Regions from separate parts of the Hippea jasoniae genome, predicted to be linked through region 2. Evidence: riboswitches for the same ligand, from Rfam matches in the RefSeq annotation. Region 2 holds a riboswitch; the other holds the start of a gene.
The links. A riboswitch is a leader RNA that binds a small molecule or an ion and turns the genes downstream of it on or off. The one in region 2 is predicted to bind fluoride.

Region 1 (10,137 bases), on a different contig from region 2:
ATGGGCATATAGGATAATAACCATACCAAGCATATCTAAGTTTAACAGCACGGCCATTCTTTTTGAGTAACGCATTCCAAAATCTATAGAAAATAACGATACAGCCATAAATGAAAGAGAGCTGATAAACAGAAATAATCCTGTTGTTTTATCAACTAAAAAACCCATATACACTGAATCAAAAGCCTTGAATACAACGGCATTACTATACCCAAAAAATGCTGCTTTAATTGATATAAACAAAGCTATAGTTGATGCTATAAATGCTATTATGTAGCTTATCTTTCTATTGAAAAAACCCGCAATGGCTCCTATTAAATAAAGGATAATCATAATGTGCCCTCCTTAATATTCAATAGCAGTGATACTATTTTATCTGCAGAGAGGTCTTCATCAAAAAAACCTATAACATTAGGGAGACCTAAATCTTTTAGGCTTTTTCCTATGCTATTCTTTTCTTCAAGCAACAGGATGCCATAAGGTTCAGGAAGCTGATTAACCGCTTCAAATAAAGGTTTTTCCATGGACGGGTTGCATTTGCCAAGCACAATCAGTAAATCAGCGTGTCTGGGTGTTTGTGTTGAGAATATGCCAAATCTGTGAATATTGTATTGTGGCGATAATACAGCATCCATCTCAAAAAGTAATCTATTTGAGCAACCGCTATCTAAAACAAAAAAGTGCAGTGATTTTTTGAATAAAGTAGAGATGGATTTTGCCTGGAATTTCCATTTTGGTGGAGTTTCTGTGAGTTTATGTGTTAGTCCAAATATTGCCCACGGTTTCATTTTTACCTCCTATCTTGCAGCATCGGCAAAATTAATCCCAAATGAATCGAATGCAAAACTAAAGTCGGTAAATATATGGCCTGCAAATGTATCGCAGAATGCCTTAAAGCCAAAAACAGATGGTGTTGATATATAAACCTGCTCAATCTTATTATTTTCAAATTGTAGATAATAAACCACAAGGCCGCTTGGTGATTCTGCATAACCTATAGCTTCTTTTGTTTTTTGGTTTTTGATTTCAATATTATCGGGTGGTTCTATTTCGTTAATTAAATCTATTATCAGATTTATCGAGTATACAGCTTCTTTTATGCGCACAATAAGCCGTGATAGTGCATCACCATCCTCCTGAGTTTGAATGTGAAAGTCTTTATATATAGGCTCAAAGCACCTTAAATCTTCTTTTATACCGCTTGCCCTCAAGCTTGGTCCGGTTATGCCAATTTCTATAGCCTGTTTATCTTCTAAAACGGCTGTTTGGTAAATTCTATCAACAAAATTATAGCTGTTTAGAGCATGCTCAAGTAGCTCCTCTAGCTTTTCTTTTATTGATAAAAGTTTTTGTTTAATTTTAGAAAAATCCTGTTGCTTAATTTTGCAGGAGCCTATTTCTATAACATTTGACAGGAATCTATCACCACAGAGTTCTTCGTTAATACGCAAACTGTCCTCATATAAAGCCTCTAAATGGCTTGCAAGCACCTGCTGGGCTGCTCCCCTTGCCAACTTGCCGAAAAGGTGAATATGGTTATAAATTCTTTCAAGCTCCAATGCTATGACTCTTATTTTTTCTGTGTTTTTGCCTACATTGATATCAAAGGCTTTTTCTACTGCCCTTGTATATGCTAAAGCGTGTGAGACGCAAAAGTTTGTGACAACAGCCTTTGCAAATGTTAGTCCTTCTTGCGGTGTTTTATTTATCATGAGTTTCTCTATGTTTCTTTTTTTGTAGCTTAAGTCAATATTAACTGATAGTATGCGCTCACCAAATGTATATATATTGAATACACCAGCCTCCCTAACACCGCTTGTGATAGGTCCGTATCTAAAATTAAAAACGCCTTCCCCTGTTATAGGGTTGCCTCCAATAACAGTATCCCTGTTTTTTAGAAAATTGTAATTTTTAAAGGTTTTCTGGATATTTTCATTGCTTTCTACAAAAAACCTGTTTTCATCCTGCAAAAGCAGTTTTTCATTTATTACACCTAACAGTCTCATTTTATCATCCCCATAAAAAGAATCTTTTCAATAAAGCCTATGAAAAATATCACCAAAAAGGACATTGCGACATTGATAATAGGTATTAAGCTTGAGATGTTTTTTGAAAGGTCTGGTGAAGTTTTAGAGTTTGAGAAAGACATCGATGCAACTTTATAATTTATACTGAAGAAGGCAATTCCCAGAAAGCCTACAAGTATGAGTGTATAAAAGAGGCCAAATTTTGAATAAAAGGCGTATATTATTAAAAGCTCACCAATGAAATTTCCAAAAGGCGGTGCCCCACCTATTGCAAGTGATGAAAATACTAATGCATAAGCTGTTTTAGGGATATTGCCTGACAAACCCCTTATGCGATTGATCATACGGGTTTTGTATAAGTTTAATATATTACCCGTTGAATAAAACACCGAGGATTTTGCAAATGCATGAGAGATCAACAGAATTATAGCCCCTAATAATGCATATCTATTGTTTAGAGATAAACCTATCAGAATCATGCCCATATTCTCTATTGATGAGTAGGCAAACATACGTTTGTAAAATTTCTGAGAGACAAGAAATATAGCAGCAAACCCAACCGACAAAAATCCTAAAATAATGCTGAATGTTCTGACTTTATCGGGGGAGAATTGCTCAACTCTATAAACCGCATAAAGTGCTGTGGGCAGAAGTATTGCAGAAAATATGGCGCTTACAGGTGCTATTGAACGTCCATGAACATCTGGTAGCCATGTATGTAGTGGAAATATACCAGCCTTTGTGGAAAACCCAACAACCGATAAAGCAACACCTATGGTTAGAAGTTTTGTGTTTACATGTTTAATGTTTAGGAGTTGTTTAATTGATAGTGTGTGTGTTGCACCGTAAATGAATGAAATACCTACAAGCGATATAATCAAGCCAACAGATACGATTATTATATATCGCCATGAGGATTCTATGGCCGCTTCGTCGTTATCTATTGCCACAAGCAGGGCACTTGTTATTGTTGTGGCCTCTATAGATACCCACAAAAGGCCTATGTTATCAACAACGCTGCTAACAAGCATTGAGAGCACAAACAGGTTTAAAAATAAAAAATAGATATTGCGCCTAAGGAGAGGTTTTTCCACATGGTTTAAATAGCTTTCAGAGTAGATGGCAGTTGTAAGATAGATAAATGAGATGGTGAAAAAAAGAAGTTTTGAGAATCCATCTATGTATAACATGCCTTCTGTAGTGACTGGTACATAAAAAAGTTTTAAGGCTATCAGGGTGTCTAATAAAGCCGCAAAAGTAGTTGCAACATATGCGAGAATGTTGTTGTTTATAAGGCACAGAATAGAGGCAATTAGAGGTAGGACAATCCCTATTACAACAATTTCCATAGCTACCCCCTGAACTCTTCAAATTCATTAACTGTTTCTGGTAAACTTTTCTCCCTTAGTTTCATTATAATTGCCGAGATCATAACAATGCCTATAAGATCAAGTAAAATACCTCCTTCAACAATAAACGGTAGCTGATAAAACATATAACCAGCAAATAAAAAGATACTGTTTTCCATAACCATATAACCTATTAGTTGGATAAAAGCATTGTTTCTTGAAATAACCAAAAAAATGCCCTGAAGAATTATCGCAATTGCTATCGATCCAGCCTTTAGTTCCACGATATTGTAAAGTGTAAAACGATAAATAATATATGCCAGCACTACCAACATCAATGAAATAACAATCGATAGGGCTGTTGGGATAACCGCTTTTGGTTGCCTTGCCTTGAAAGGGGTTCCGATCTTTTTCAATATATATGCAGGGATAAAAAAAGCCCTTACAAGGAGCGTTAAAGCTGCCAGTATTAGCAGTTCTATGCTGTTTTTGTATATCCCGTTGGCAAATAAAAATAATGCTATAAGCAGGGATGAGAAGGCAAAAGTGAGGACAAATTTTTTTAGGTATATCTGCCACTGCATGAATATAACAAGTAATATCTGGGCAAAGCCTATAATCATGTAAAACTCTTTCATATATTACCTCCGCTTGCAAAGTAGATGATAATCGCAAGAAATGCTATAGAGAATGCAACAGCTACATACTCAAAATTCTTAAATAGCTTGTACTTTGATACAGTTGATTGAATAACTGCAATAATGAAAAACAAAACTGTTAGCTTGGCAAGATGTATAATGCTATAAATAAAAACAGACGCTATTGATGGTTTCATGGGTACAAAGAAAGGAAAAAGAAAGTCATTTAAAAATACACTTGCAAGCAAAAATTGCTTTATATAACTCCCCCATTTCATAAAAGCTAATTCGCTACCAGAATATTCAAGCTCTATTGCCTGATCGATCATACCGAATTCGTTGGATGTGTGAGATTCTATGGGTAGTTTTCCTGTTTCAACAAGAAGCGCCATAAAGAAGGCAACAACAACAAACCAGTGGATCAAAGACATATACCAGTGAGATGATGTCTGAAGTATATTGTTAACCACATATGGATTGTTGGTATGGGATATGACACCAAAAGTTATAAAAATTAGCACTACGATTGGCTCTGATAATGCTCCAATCGATGAAGCACGTGAAACACCTAAATGTGAGTAGTTGTTGCGGCTATCCAATGATGCAATCTTTTTTAAGGAAGCAATAGCTCCGAAAACAAGACCGCCGCCTATAAAATCTACAACGGGGCCAAATGTTAGAGGGAATGCCGTAATTATGGGTAAAACAAGCGTAAGAAACATATACATGGCAAATGTAAGATAGGGTACAACCCTAAACAAACCGCTTGCAACCTCAGGCACCACGCTCTGTTTACCAAAAAGTTTAAATAAATCGTAATACGGCTGAAAAATCGAAGGACCTTCCTTTGACTCAAATATCTCTGTGAGTTTGGCAAATATGCCTGCAATCAGAGGGGCAAAAATAACTACATAGAGCAACTGTAATATGCTCAACGCAAATAGCATAGGGAACCTCCCTACAATATGATTTAGCAGGAGTTATTGGCCTACCTGAGGGTAAGGCGGTTAATAGGCGAACTCCTCCGCCTGTTAATCGCAAAGCCAATTATACCTGCGAGATTGTGAATGTCAACTTATTGTTGCAATTTTTTAAAATGCTTGACACATATGCGGTTTTTTTATATACCAAGACCAGAAAATTAAAAAAGCAATTAGGGATGAAGAAAATAAAAATTTTTATAGAAAGGAGAGCAGAAGATGGCTGAGAAACCAACGATTGTGTGGACTAAAACAGATGAGGCACCCTATCTTGCCACATTCTCTTTATTGCCTATAGTTAAGGCATTTTTGAAGCATGCTGATGTTGATATGGAGCTTAGAGACATCTCACTTGCAGGTAGAATCCTTGCAACATTTCCAGAGTATTTAAAAGAGGATCAGAGGATTGAGGATGATTTGGCCTATTTAGGTGAGCTTGTTAAAAAACCTGAGGCCAATGTTATGAAACTGCCGAATATTTCGGCAAGCGTTGTCCAGCTAAAAGCAGCTATTAAGGAGCTTCAGGAAAAAGGCTTTAATGTGCCTGATTATCCAGAAGAGCCAAAGGATGAGAAAGAAAAAGAAATCAAGGAAAGATACGCAAAGGTTTTGGGTAGTGCTGTCAACCCTGTGTTAAGACAGGGTAACTCAGACAGGAGATTGCCCACATCGGTTAAAGAGTTTGCCAAAAAATTCCCCGATTCTATGGGATTGCCGCTTCAGGATTGGCCAAAAGACTCAAAAACACATGTTGCCCATATGGATAGTGGCGATTTTTATGAGCATGAAAAGTCATTTACCGCTGACAGAGAAATGGACATCAAGATCGAGTTTGTCGATAAAGATGGCAACAAAAAGGTAATGAAAGAGTTGCACCTTTTAAAGGGTGAAGTATTTGACGGAACATATTTGAGCGTTAAAGCATTGAGAGAGTTTTATGATAAAGAGATTAAAGATGCAAAAGAAAAGGATGTACTGCTGTCACTGCACTTAAAAGCCACCATGATGAAGGTATCAGACCCGATTATGTTCGGTCATGCTGTGGAAATCTACTTCAAGGATGTGTTTGAGAAACATAAAGAGACCTTTGAAGAGTTAGGTGTCAATCCAAGAAACGGTCTTGGCGATTTATACGACAGGATTTCAAAACTTGATGAGGCAAAAAGAAAAGAGATTGAGGCAGATATAGAAGCGGTTTATGAAAAGAATCCAGAGCTTGCTATGGTTGACTCAAGAAAGGGTATAACAAACCTTCATGCACCCAATCTCATCATTATTGATGCTTCAATGCCTCCTATGATCAGGGATGGCGGTAGAATGTGGGGTAAAGACGACCAGCTTCACGATACAAAAGCCATTATTCCCGATAGAAGTTATGCAACGATGTATAAAGAGATTGTTGAGGATTGCAGACGCAACGGTCAGTTTGACAGAACAACAATGGGAGATGTCTCCAATGTGGGTTTGATGGCTATGAAGGCTGAGGAGTATGGCTCCCACGACAAGACCTTTGAAGCACCAGCCGATGGTGTTGTTAGGGTTGTTGATGAAAATGGCAATGTTTTGATTGAGCATAATGTTGAAAAGGGCGATATCTGGAGGGGTTGTCAGGCAAAGGATGAGGCTATCAAGGATTGGGTTGGTCTTGCAGTAAGAAGGGCAAGGGCAACCGGTTATCCTGCAATTTTCTGGCTTGATGAGGATAGGGCTCATGATGCCCAGCTTATTAAAAAGGTTAATGAATACCTAAAAGATTACGATACAGAGGGTCTTGATATAAGGATAATGAAACCTCAGGATGCTATGAGATTCTCACTTGAGCGCATCAGAAGAGGAGAAAATACAATCTCTGTTACTGGTAATGTCTTGAGGGATTATCTAACAGACCTGTTCCCGATTCTTGAGGTTGGCACAAGCGCCAAGATGCTTTCTATCGTGCCATTGCTTGCAGGTGGTGGTCTGTTTGAAACAGGTGCAGGCGGTTCAGCACCAAAGCACGCCCAGCAGCTTATAGAAGAAGGCCATTTGAGATGGGATTCGTTGGGTGAGTTTGGCGCATTGTTTGCATCGCTTGAGTATATAGGTGAAAAGTATGGTAATAAGAGAGCAAAAATTATGTCTGATGCCGTTGATAAAGCGATGACAAAGATCCTTGAAAATCAACAATGGCCTGGCAGAAAGGTCGGTCAGCTTGATACAAGGGGCGAGCATTACTACTTTGCAAAATACTGGGCTGAGGCGTTGGCACAGCAAAATGAGGATGAAGAACTTAAGAGGATTTTTGAGCCTATAGCAAAAGAGCTTGCAGAAAATGAAGAAAAGATTATAAAGGATTTGACAGATTGTCAGGGTGCACCTCAGGATATCGATGGATATTACTATCCTGATGAGGAAAAGATTGAAAAGGTGATGAGGCCTTCAGAAACATTGAATAGCATCATAGAAAAGATATAAAATAGGTGGGGCGCTTAGGCGCCCTTAAAATTTTAATGGAAGGAGAGGTTTTATGGCTGAAAAACGCTTGCCTGTTGAGATTAACGAAAAGCTATGCAAGGGTTGCGGGCTTTGCGTGCATGTTTGTCCAAAGAATGTGCTTGAGATGGTTGAGGATTTGCATGTATGGATGGGTACAATTGCAAAGGTTGTTAGACCTGAGGATTGTATCAGATGTAAAATGTGTGAGGATATCTGCCCCGACTTTTCTATCAAGGTAGCAGATGTTGGTGTTGAGCTGACATTTGAGGATAGTAAGGGAAATCTTATCACAAAGAGCAAATAGGAGGAATCAATGGGAAGAATTGGATTTATGGATGCAAACGCTGCTATAGCTGAAGCAGCAGTTGTTGCTGGATTGGGTTTTTATGCGGGTTATCCGATAACTCCATCCAGCGAAGTGCCAGAGAGACTGGCAAAGATAATGCCCGAGCGTGGCGTTCCGTTTATGATGATGGAAGATGAGATAGCAAGTATCAACGCCTGTGTAGGTGCTGCAGCAAGCGGCGTTAAAGCTATGACTTGTACAAGTGGACCGGGTTTGTCCTTAAAACAGGAAGCCTTCGGTATGGCGTGTATGTTTGAGGTGCCTTTAGTGGTAGTTGATGTTATGAGGGGCGGTCCATCAACAGGTCTTCCAACAAGACCAGCTCAGGGTGATATTATGCAGGCAAAGTGGGGAACTCACGGAGACCATCCTGTAATAGCCGTGGCACCCTGCAATGCTCAAGAAGCTGTATTTGAAACAATCAGGGCATTCAACCTTGCAGAGAAATTCAGACAGCCCGTTTATATTTTAACAGATGGATCCCTTTCTCACCTTCATACAAAGATCTACATCCCCGATCCAGAAGAGGTTGAGATTATTGATAGAGCTCAGCCTACTGTGGAGCCAGATGAGTATTACCCATACGATTACAACTACGAAATTCCGCCGCTTGCAAAATGGTGGACAGAGGATGGAAAGAGCTATAGATACCATTTATCGAGCCTTGTTCATGATAAAACAGGTTTTCCGACTGTTGTGCCAAAATATGTTCAGTGGCTTGAGACAAGAATGATGAACAAAATCATGAATCATATCGACGAGATTGAAAAGTTTGAATACTACAAGATGGATGATGCCCAGACATGTATAATTGCATTTGGCTCAACGGCAGAATCTGCAAGGGTTGCAATAGATGAGGCACGCAAAGAGGGCATAAAGGCTGGTATGTTCAGGCCAATCACGCTGTGGCCATCCCCAGAAAAGCAGATCAAAGAGATAGCCAAAAATGTTAAAAATATAATCGTTGCAGAGATGAATCTGGGTCAATATATACTTGAGGTTCAAAGGATTGTGGGTGATACAGCAGAGGTTTACGGCATAAATCAGATGACAGGTACCCTGATTAGACCATCCCAGATTCTTGATAAAATCAAGGATCCGTCTAAGAAGGTTGAGCTCATCATGACAGATGATGAGATAAAGAGGTTTGGAGGAGGCGAATAATGGCTGTAGATTACACAAAATATTTAAGAATGGAGAAGATGCCGCTTTACTGGTGTCCAGGCTGCGGCGATGGTATAGTTTTGAAATGCTACCTTGAGGCAATTGATGAGCTTGGATGGAGCAAGGATGATTGCGCAATGGTATCTGGTATTGGATGTGCTGCAAGGGTTACAGGTTATGTTGATTTCCACACATTGCATACAATTCACGGAAGGGCTATAGCTGTTGCAACAGGTATTAAAATGGCCCATCCGGATAAGCATGTATTTGTGTTTGGCGGTGATGGCGATATCGTTCATATCGGTGGAAATCATCTTCTTCATGCATGCAGAAGAAATGTAGATATTACAGTAGTTTTGATAAATAACTGGATTTACGGTATGACAGGTGGTCAGCACTCATGTACAACACCACCCGGTGCAAAGGCTACAACAGCGCCGAGGGGAAGCTTTGAGCCAACAATCGATGTATGTAAAATGGCAATTGGCGCTGGCGCTGGCTATGTTGCAAGGGGTTTTGCAGGCGATCCTGTCAGGTTGAGAAAGTTGATTAAAGAGGGACTTGAGTATAAGGGATTCAGCCTTATCGATGTTTTCAGCCCATGTCCTATCAACTTTGGACGAAGAAACAAACTTGGCGATCCTGCCAAACTACTTGAACATATGAAGAGCTTCCTTGTAAGTTCAGCCAAAGCCAAGAAGATGTCTGAAGAGGAGCTTAAAGGCAAGTTTATAACAGGCGTATTACATAAAGATGAGGAAAAACCAGAGCTTACGCAGTCTTATCAGGAGCTTGTAAAGAAGGCTCAGGCATCAGATGAATACTGGGCAAAGTATGCTACGGGAAGATTAACCGATGAGGATAGATATAAGATCAGCAGAGAGGAGCTAAAGGGTCTCTATCCCTACGATGTTGAAACACCATTAAAAGAATGGAAAAAACTATAAGGAAGAGGTAAGAAAATGGCATATCATTACGAATTGAGATTTGGAGGAGTTGGAGGACAGGGTTCTCTGACAGCTGGAACCATACTTGCCCATGCAGCGGTTTTCCGCACAAATTACTACGCGACACAGGTGCCAACATACACCTCTCAGGTTAGGGGTGGTGCTGCAAAAGCTGATATAATCATTTCTGATGAGCCTATTGTTTTTCCTG
Region 2 (10,137 bases):
TTCTATAATCTAAAACCATGTGTGTTTACGGCTTCTATATTAAACCAAAAGCAGGTATAAATCTCATAGTAATAGGCAATCGAGATGAAGAGCTATCAAGAAAATTTAAACCACTTCAAATTCAAAAAGACAAGGGTATTTTAAGAGGCATTGATTTGAAAGAAGGAGGAAGCTGGATTGGTGTAGATACAGACGGTAAAATAGCATTTCTGACAAATTACAGAGACCCATCGAAAGTTAATGATAAAGCACTCTCACGAGGTTTGATTATAAAAAAATTTTTTGAGAGCAAAAATATAAAATTATATATTTGTTGGCTTTTCAATAATGCCCATAGATTTAATGGTTTTAACCTGATTTTTGGCAAAAACGATACATTATTTTATTTTTCAAATATAACCTATCAACTCACTCGGCTTTCAAAAGGCTTATACTCCTTAAGCAATGCTTTTCTAAACTCCAACTGGTCAAAATGTATAAAGATAAAACAAATTGTTAAAGATATCGTGCAAGCAAAAGTTTCAAAGAAAGAAGTGTTTTTAAAACTCAAAGATACAACAAAAACCACACATAATTTGCCCAACACCGGTATAGGATTTGAAAAAGAGGTTTTACTCTCACCCTTATTTATACAGTTGCCGTTTTATGGGACGACTACATCTTATTACATTACAATAAAAAACAACGATTTTATTGAAGTTGCAGAGATGGTGCATAAAGAGAATAAATACAGAGTTTTTAAATTAAAGAAAAACAAAATTTACTACAGAAGGAGCGTGATAACCATTGGATCTTGATTTAATCAAAAACACACTCAAGCAGATAAAAGACAAAATAGAACAAAAGAAGTTAGAATTTCAACAAACCTTTAACAGTCCACATAAGGTTTTTAAAGAACTTGTTTTTTGCCTTTTAACACCTCAATCAAAGGCAGAAAAAGCATGGGATATAGTTGAATATTTAGATCAAAATGGGCTTTTGTATAGTGCAGATAAGGATCTGCTTGCAGAGGTTTTCAAAAATGTGCGTTTCAGGTTTCACAAAGCTGAATATGTTGTTCTGGCTCAAAAACAGTTTATTAAAAACAATACACCAACAATAAAAGAATTAATAGAGCAGTTTAAAAACCCGATTCAGTGTCGTAATTTTTTAGTTAAAAATGTTAAGGGTATGGGCTACAAAGAGGCAAGCCACTTTTTAAGAAACATCTATATAGGCAACAACCTTGCCATTCTTGACAGGCATATTTTAAGAAGTTTGAATGAACTTGGCGTTGTAGAAAAAATACCCTCAAGCCTGTCAGCCAAAAAATATTTAGAAATAGAGCAAAAGCTTGTTAACTATTGCAAGTCAATAGATATAGAGCCGTTTTATTTTGATTTTATTCTCTGGCAGATCAATACAGGTAGAATTTTTAAATAATCAGCACACCTCATTAAGCCAGTCAACAAAAGCACCCATGGCCTTTAAATAGCTTTTGTATCTTAAGCAACTAATTTTGCCGTTTTTTAAGGCCTCTTTAACGCCACACCCGCTCTCATTTATATGTTTACAATCAGAAAATCTACATTGATATCTCAAAAACTCCCTAAAATGCAGTCTGATTTTATCAGAAGGAATAAACGCATTTATATCAACATGCGAAAATCCGGGTGTATCGGCTATAAAACCTCTATCAAACTCTATCAGTTTTACAGCTGTTGTGGTATGCCTGCCTCGCCTTGTTTTTCTACTGACTCCTCCGGTTTTCAAACTTTCACCGGTTAAGGAAGAAACTATTGAGCTTTTGCCTACACCTGAAGGACCGGCAAAAACGCTAATAAAACCATCTAAATAGCCTTTTAACTCATCAACCCCCTCTTTTGTTTCTGCACTTACTCCAAACACCTCATAACCGGCATTTTGGTAAATATCTCTCAGCTGATAAAATTTTTTTAAACTTTCAGAAGACAGTTCATCGATCTTATTAAACACAACAATAACATCAAATCCAAGATAATCATAAACGGCTAACAAACCATCGTAAAAAAAATGATTAAAAGGTGGATTACCCACACAAGCCACAACAACCACTCTATCAACATTGGCAACAGGTGGTCTTTTGAGAAGATTCCTGCGTTCTTCAACCTCCTCGATAACAAACACTCCTGTTTCATCAACAAAACCCTTAACATTATCACCGGCATAAATCTTTGTTGTTTTTCTTATCTTACCAAGAGGAATAGCTCGTAAAACATCTCTACTTTCTTTGAGCAACACACCTATCTTCTGACCCGACCTTTCAACAACAACCCCTTCTTCCATAATCACCTCCAAACAATTTAAACTTCAATTAATTTAAGCAATTTTATTGATTAGAAAAGAGCCAAAAAGCTAAACTTGACAAAAAAACACCATAAATGGTATGCAGTTAAAAAGCAGGGAGGTGGGCTATGGAGATAAGGATTACAATTTTAGCAGAAAACAGTGTACTTGTGCCGTTTGATGTTATTGGTGAGCATGGTTTTGCTGCCTATATTGAAACGCCTCAGGGCAATTTCCTATTTGATACAGGACAGGGCAAAGCCTTAATAAACAACGCAATGGCTCTAAAAAAAGACCTGTCAAGTATAGATTTTCTATACATATCTCATGGACACTATGACCACACTGGCGGTATGGCAGACCTTTTAAAAGTCAAATCTCCGCTTGATGTTTATGCTCATCCGGATATATTTAAACCCCGCTTCTGGTTTAAGGATAATATCAAAAAATATATTGGTATTCAGTTTAGCAAAGATTACCTGCAAAGCCTGGGTGCAAATTTCATCTTCAAAAGAGAGTTTTTTGAGATAAAAAAAGGCGTTTATTCATCCGGTGAGGTGGAAAGAACCTCTGCTTTTGAAAAAATCGATAAAGAAATGAAAACGCCAGACAAAGACGGCAACCTTATTCAGGATGAAATATGGGATGATTTTTCGATGGCAATAGAAACTTCAAAAGGGCTTGTTGTGATTTTAGGCTGTGCTCATGCAGGCATCGTTAATATCCTCAACCACTTCATCAAAAAAACTAATCAAAAAGAGATTTACGCTGTTTTAGGTGGCACACACCTTGGTTTTGCAACAAAAGATCAAATAAACGAAACTCTTAAGGTTATCGATCAATACAACATACAGAAATTAGGCGCATCGCACTGCACGGGTTTAAGAATTTCAGCTGAGCTTTATGCAAAGCTTAAAGATAGATTTTTCTTTGCAGGCGTTGGTGCAACGCTGGAGGTTTAAATGGATCTTGCGATAAATAATGCGCTTGTAGCAGACTATGAAAACCTAACATTCAGGCAAGCATCTGTAGGCATACAAAACGGCAAAATAAAAACAGTTTCACAAACACCGATTGATGCAGATGTGGTTATCGATGCAGATGGAAACTATTTAAGCGTGGGGCTTATCGACTGCCACTGCCATATCGAAAGCAGCTATATGCTGCCTGAGGAGTTTGGTAGAACTATAGCAACATTTGGCACGCTGTTTGCCGTTGCAGACTGCCACGAAATCGCCAATGTTAAAGGAATCAAAGGTGTTGAATTTTTTATAGAAAACGCCAAACGCTCACCTGCATTGATAAAATTCAGCATCCCATCCTGCGTGCCAGCCACAGAGTTTGGAACAAGCGGTGGTTCAATCACACCTGAGGATGTATCAGTCCTCATAAACAACGATAGGGTCGTTGGTCTTGGAGAGTTGATGAATGTGCCAGGTGTTGTTGGTGGCGACCCAAAATTCAAAGAAATGATAAAGATAGCCAAACAGGCAGGCAAACGTGTTGATGGACATGCCCCCATGCTCGATTTAGAAACTCTTAAAAAATACAAAGCTGCCGGTGTTGATAACGACCATGAAAGCTATAGCTACGATGAGCTAAAACAAAAAATAGAGCTGGGTTTTTTTGTGTTTTTAAGAGAGGGCTCAGCAGAGCATCTTGAGGATAAAGCATACTCAATTTTAGAAGAATATCCCGACAATGCAGCCTTTTGCAGCGATGATAAAACCGTTGAGGATATATTTAGATTTGGACATATGAACTACAACCTAAAAAGGGCTATATCATTGGGTGTTAAGCCTATTATTGCACTTAAGGCAGCAAGCTACAACGGCCTTAAGCATTACGGTTTTAATGAATTCTTAAAAATAGAGAAAGGCTATAGGGCTAATTTAGTGCTGTTTGACAAAAACTTTGATGTTGTTAATGTTATCGTAAACGGAAAGCTTTTAAAAGAGGACAGCACAAAGCCAGTAGTCGATGAGCAATTCTACCACACAATAAACATAAAAACACCTATAGAAACACCAGAAATAGCCATAGAAAACCTATCGATTGGCATCAAAAACGGCTCTTTAATTACAGATAAGATTGAAACAGATGATGAGATTTACGATTTAGAAACAGATACACTCAAGCTTGCTGTTTTTGAAAGGTATGGACACAACAACAAAGCTGCTTGCAAAATCAGAGGGTTTGGTTTAAAAAAAGGAGCGTTAGCCTCATCTGTTGCCCATGACTGCCACAACATTGTTGCAGTTGGCACAAGCGATGAGGCAATAAAAGTGGCTGTAGAGACTGTAGTTAAAGCAGGAGGAGGGCAGGCAGTCTACGATGGCAAAAAAACCTACATATTGAAACTGCCTGTGGGCGGTATTGTTTCGGATAAAAAGGCAGATGAAATTTTAAAGGAAGAAAAAATCATAAAAGAGAAGGCACAAGAACTTGGATGCAACCTCTCAAGTCCGTTTGGCATGCTTTCGTTTATGGCGCTTGAGGTGATTCCTCATCTAAAACTAACCGATAAAGGTCTGTTTGATGTGGACAGGTTTGAGTTTGTAAAATGAGCTACAAACCCAAAACAAACGACTTAATCATCCTGCTTGAACCTGAAAAAAACAAAAAATACATTTTCAACATAGAAACGATGCCTGAGAGATTCTCCACCCAGCATGGCTATATCGAAAAAGATAAAATCCTTGCAACACCGTTTGGTAGCCCTGTTAAGACCCATCTTGGGCGCAAATATCTACTTCTTCCTGCCACGCTTTATGATTTTATTATGTTTAAGCTTAATAGGCTAACTCAGATCGTCTATCCCAAAGATGCAGCATACATTGCATTGAGACTCGATGTTAAACCGGGTAGCGTCGTTATAGAAAGCGGCATTGGAAGCGGTGCAATGAGTGCTGTGTTTGCAACAATTGTGGGCAGCAGTGGAAAATTAATAAGCTATGAAGCAGAAGAAAAATTTATAAAAAACGCCCTTAAAAATTTAAAAAAAATCGGTCTTGATGGAAATATTGAAATAAAACATCGCAATATAGCCGAAGGTTTTGATGAAGTTGAAACAGCCGATGCGTTCTTTTTAGATGTTAAAGAGCCGTGGCTTTATTTAAGCAATGTTGTCAAAACATTAAAAAACGGCAGGATGCTTGCGGTTCTGGTGCCAACAACCAATCAGGTTTCATCGACTCTCAAAGCAATGGAAACACTGCCTTTAATAGATATCGAGGTAAGCGAGATAATAAAACGTGACTGGAAAACAAATCCAGAAAGATTAAGGCCCAAAGATGTAATGAGTGCCCATACGGCGTTTTTGATATTTGCACGAAAAATAGCAACGCTTGAAGATACCCCATAATTTGATATATTTCTCAAAAAAGGCTATGAGGTTAGCCTAAAAAAGCCCCTTTAAAAGGGGATGATAACCTCTACCATGACAAATCGATGGGGAGGTTTTTATGGAAAAGCTTAAAAATCAACTTCATTTGACCATTGAAAAGCTAAATAAGATTACTCCAGATGCAAAGCAACTAAAAAAAGCCTACGAAAAACTAACTCAGGAACATTTCAACTTGGTCATTATTGGACAGTTCAAACGGGGCAAATCAACTTTCATCAATGCCCTTCTGGGTGAAAAAATCGTGCCTTCTTCTATATTGCCATTAACCTCAATTGTTACCATTATCTCATATAACCCAGAGAAATACGCAGTTGTAAAGTTTATGGATAAATCAACAAAACAGATCCCAGTTGATGAAGTATCGATTTATGTTACAGAAAAACACAATCCAGAAAACAAACTCAATGTCAAAGAGGTGTGGGTCTATCATCCATCAGAATATTTAAAAAAGGGCATAAGAATCGTTGATACACCAGGAATAGGCAGCGTTTTTAAGCATAACACAGATGTTGCATACAACTTTTTACCCTACTGCGATGCCGCAATATTTGTTATGAGCCCCGATCCGCCACTGGGTGAGGCTGAGATAGAGTTTTTAAAAAACGCAAAAGCCTATACGGAAAAATTCTTTTTTGTTTTAAATAAAATCGACATTGTTTCAGAGGATGAACTTCAAGAGGTGGTTGAGTTCAACAGGAATCTACTTAAAGAATACACAAAAAGGGATGTAAAAATCTATCCAGTCTCTGCAAAAGAGGCTTTGGAGGCAAAGCTCAATAAAGATTCGCAAAAATTGGAAAGCTCAAATATTAAGCAAATAGAAACAGACCTTGATAGATTTATCGAAACAGAGAGGTTTAACATCATAGCTTTATCTACAACAAATATGCTGCTTAGGCATATAAACAATGAGCTTACATCTTATAAAATTCAAACACAGACCCAGAAACTGTCCGTTGATCAGTTAAAATCAAAAATAGATGAATTTAGCAGGTTTATAAAAACAATCGAAGATGAGGCTGAAGAATACAGCTATATTTTAGATAAGCGCATAGAGAAAATCTACGCAGAACTTGACGATGAGATAGAAAAGCTCAAAGAGGACCATCTACCACAGCTAATTGAAAACATGCAGAAACATTATGATGAGCTTTCAAAACAAAAACTATCAACAGAAGAATTCGAAAATCAAATGACCCAAAAAATGAACGGCTATATTATGGAAATCTTTTCAGAGTGGAGAAAACAACAATCAGACATAATATCAAAAAGGGTTGAGGCGGTTTATGAAGATTTAGCCTCAAAGATAAACTCAAAGATAAAGCAAATCATTAAAAGTGCATCAGAACTGTTTGAGGTGGAGCTAAATGCCTACATTGACAAAGAAAAACTATCTCAAAAAAGCGATTTTTACTTTATGCTTGAGGATCAGATGGGAATTTTGAATATCTTTGCCACCACCTTTAGAACAAAACTGCCGTTTTTTATCGGCAAAAGGATAGCAGCTAAACATATCAAAAAAACGACCATAGAGCTGTTTGACAGGCATTGCGGCAGGGTTAGATATGATTTAACAAAAAGGGTCAGGGAAACCACTTTTGCATTCAAAGATCAGCTAAAAGACAAGTTGCAACTAACAATCGACTCAATCAATGAGGCGTTAAAAAAATCGCTTGCCCTAAAAGAGCAAAACGAGCAGGAAGTTGAAACAAAACTAAGAGAAATCCAGAAAAACACAGAAAAACTGCTCAAGATAAAAGAAGAATTAGAGGCATTAAAAAACAGATTAAATACATGATATACTATTTTGCATACGGCTCGAATATGAATTTAAAACTCCTAAAAAAGCTAAAAGTGGCTGTATTAAAAAATAAAACAGGCTATATCAGACACTATACAATCACCTTTAACAGATACGATAAAGACAATCCCCATATTGCCTATGCAAATATAAAAAAATCGACAAACAGGAGGGTCTGGGGCAGGTTGCTTAAGATTTTCAAAAGAGATCTAAAAAAGCTTGACAGATGGGAAGGATACCCAGACTGCTACAGCCGTATCAAACTGCCCGTAATAACAAAAAACTCTCAAACAGAGGCGATAGTCTATATCGCTTTTGTAAAGGAGCATTTTATATCTAGACCTGCCAAAAATTATTTGAAGCTTATATTAGAGGCATCAAAGCAGCTACCCAAAAACTATCGCTTCACATTAAAACAAACAGCCACAGCTGATATCAACTGGAGCATTGAAGATGCTTTATAAACTTATCTTTTTTATCTCAAAAACGATAGGATACTTCTTAGTTCCACCGGGTTTTATTGTGCTTTTGCTTATAATAACTTTACTCTTGTTATTTTTAAAAAAGCTAAGAGCGGCAAAAATACTGCTTATTTTTACGCTTTTTTTAACATATCTTTTATCTATCGAGCCAGTAAAGGATATGCTTCTAAACCCGCTTGAAAATCGATTCAATTTTCCACAATCGTTTAGTTGCAACTACATCGTTGTTTTGGGTGGCGGCCAAATATACCACTCAAAAGCCTTTACTAACAAGCCAGCTCCCTCCTGCTCAACACTAAAACGATTGATTGTAGCTTTAAAAGTCTATAAATCCATCAAAAAACCAATTATTGTAAGTGGCGGCCTGTTGCGTCAAAATGCCTATCCTGAAGCTTATACGATGAAAAATTTTCTTGTTAGATTAGGGGTTGGTGGCAACATGATTATTGAGGATAACAAAAGCAAAAACACATTTGAAAACGCCCTGTTTGTCAAAAGAATCGTTAAACACTCAAAAATATGTTTAATCACAAGCGCCTATCACATGCCACGCAGTATGTTAATTTTTAAATCATTTGGCATAAAAGCCCAGCCAGTGCCAGCAGATTATAGAATTTATCACACATCCTATGGCTATTATTCATTTGTTCCTCATATTGGCTATTTTAGAGATTCCTCTATTGCAATTAAGGAATATATCGGTATTGCATATTTTTATCTGATTGAGAGATTTTTTAAAAAGGTGTAGCTAAACAAAGTCTAAAAAGGTCTTGTACAATTCAATAGGTTGTTGCCAGAAAATTTGTCCCAAAATAGCCCCATTTTGGTTTGAGGGGTTGAAGGTGGTTTTTGGTGGGTCTTGGGATTGGCTGCAAATCAACAAAAAATGGTGCCCCGAGCAGGATTCGAACCTGCGGCACCAGGATTAGGAATCCTGTGCTCTATCCTACTGAGCTATCGGGGCAGCAGGGTTTATCTATAAAATTTTATCTTTCATGTCAAGAAAAAGAGAGCTTTACTTTAAATTTTTAAAACATTATTTCAATATAATTATAATTCCTAAGCACAACAAGGATAAATTGCTACTTAGCTCTCAAACAATACCAAGATAGCTTAACGCATACGTTAAACTATCAAATTAATTTTAAAAAAATAGCAAAAAAATAGCATATATCACTAATTTACTATCATTAAAAATCTATAACTTTTATTGACATTTAATATATTTTTTGGTAGAAAAGGTAGGAAAAATTAATTTTTAAAGGAGGGATTTGTTATGAAACGCTGGTTGTTAGTTGTAGTTCTTTCTTTGGGAACATTATTAACGCTACCGTCAACGATAGCCTTTGCTGGCAATGTTGATACTTACGGCATAGGGGCAAAGGCAATTGCACTGGGCGGTGCGTATGCAGCTTATGCAGATGGTCCATTTGCAGCATACTATAACCCGGCGGGTTTGACCCAAATAAAAAAACCCACACTCAGTATGGGTGCAGAATTATTAGATCCAAGCCTAAAATTAGGTAACTACAGAGCCGAAGATTCATATCATAAAATAACCCCATATGGCGTAAGCATAAAAGATACCTCACCCAACCTCGTTATTCCTTTTATTGGTTTTGCAATGCCGTTCCCAAATAATGATAGATTTGTATTCGGGATAGCTGCTTATGTACCTTATGGACTTCATATTAAATGGGACGATAATTTAGCGAAAAACCCTGCAGCATATAACTCCTACGAATCTTACTATTTCAGAGAAGTTATAAACCCTACTATCGCATATAAAATCAATGATAAATGGTCTATAGGTTTTGGTATTCTAATAGGAATGTCAAAAACCGGTACTAAAAATTGGCAATATTTAGATAATGGTACTGTTAACCTACTAGAGGGAACAAAAATTGAGAGTGACTTAACAGATTATGCAAATTATTCATTTAATGTTGGTATCATGTATAAACCTTCTGATAAATTAATATTGGGCTTAACATATAGATCAAGAACCCATACAAATTTCAAGGGTACCGTTAAAGTAAAAGATGCAACAGGAAAAGTACTTCAAAAAGTAAATGCCACAACCACAATAGATCATCCTGATCAGATACAATTTGGTATAAGATATATACCCATAAAAAAATTAT

Region 1: linked by a shared signal. The riboswitch ahead of EK17_RS07270 (respiratory chain complex I subunit 1 family protein) and the one ahead of EK17_RS08025 (dynamin family protein) in region 2 are both predicted to bind fluoride.

Annotation. Positions count from the first base shown of each region.
Region 1 is NZ_JQLX01000015.1:49,034-59,170, forward strand. It holds gene EK17_RS07245 (proton-conducting transporter transmembrane domain-containing protein) at 1-333, opposite strand, end outside; gene EK17_RS07250 (hypothetical protein) at 330-788, opposite strand; gene EK17_RS07255 (hydrogenase large subunit) at 798-2,006, opposite strand; gene EK17_RS07260 (proton-conducting transporter transmembrane domain-containing protein) at 2,003-3,376, opposite strand; gene EK17_RS07265 (hypothetical protein) at 3,379-4,014, opposite strand; gene EK17_RS07270 (respiratory chain complex I subunit 1 family protein) at 4,011-4,961, opposite strand; fluoride riboswitch at 4,982-5,052, opposite strand; gene EK17_RS07275 (NADP-dependent isocitrate dehydrogenase) at 5,214-7,448, shown strand; gene EK17_RS07280 (4Fe-4S binding protein) at 7,501-7,773, shown strand; gene EK17_RS07285 (2-oxoacid:acceptor oxidoreductase subunit alpha) at 7,783-8,979, shown strand; gene EK17_RS07290 (2-oxoacid:ferredoxin oxidoreductase subunit beta) at 8,979-9,926, shown strand; gene EK17_RS07295 (2-oxoacid:acceptor oxidoreductase family protein) at 9,942-10,137, shown strand, end outside.
Region 2 is NZ_JQLX01000016.1:69,823-79,959, forward strand. It holds gene EK17_RS07995 (NRDE family protein) at 18-797, shown strand; gene EK17_RS08000 (N-glycosylase/DNA lyase) at 787-1,422, shown strand; gene rsgA (ribosome small subunit-dependent GTPase A) at 1,423-2,304, opposite strand; gene EK17_RS08010 (MBL fold metallo-hydrolase) at 2,433-3,266, shown strand; gene EK17_RS08015 (adenine deaminase) at 3,267-4,871, shown strand; gene EK17_RS08020 (tRNA (adenine-N1)-methyltransferase) at 4,868-5,668, shown strand; fluoride riboswitch at 5,681-5,748, shown strand; gene EK17_RS08025 (dynamin family protein) at 5,769-7,508, shown strand; gene EK17_RS08030 (gamma-glutamylcyclotransferase family protein) at 7,505-7,975, shown strand; gene EK17_RS08035 (YdcF family protein) at 7,965-8,741, shown strand; tRNA gene EK17_RS08040 (tRNA-Arg) at 8,881-8,957, opposite strand; gene EK17_RS08045 (OmpP1/FadL family transporter) at 9,270-10,137, shown strand, end outside.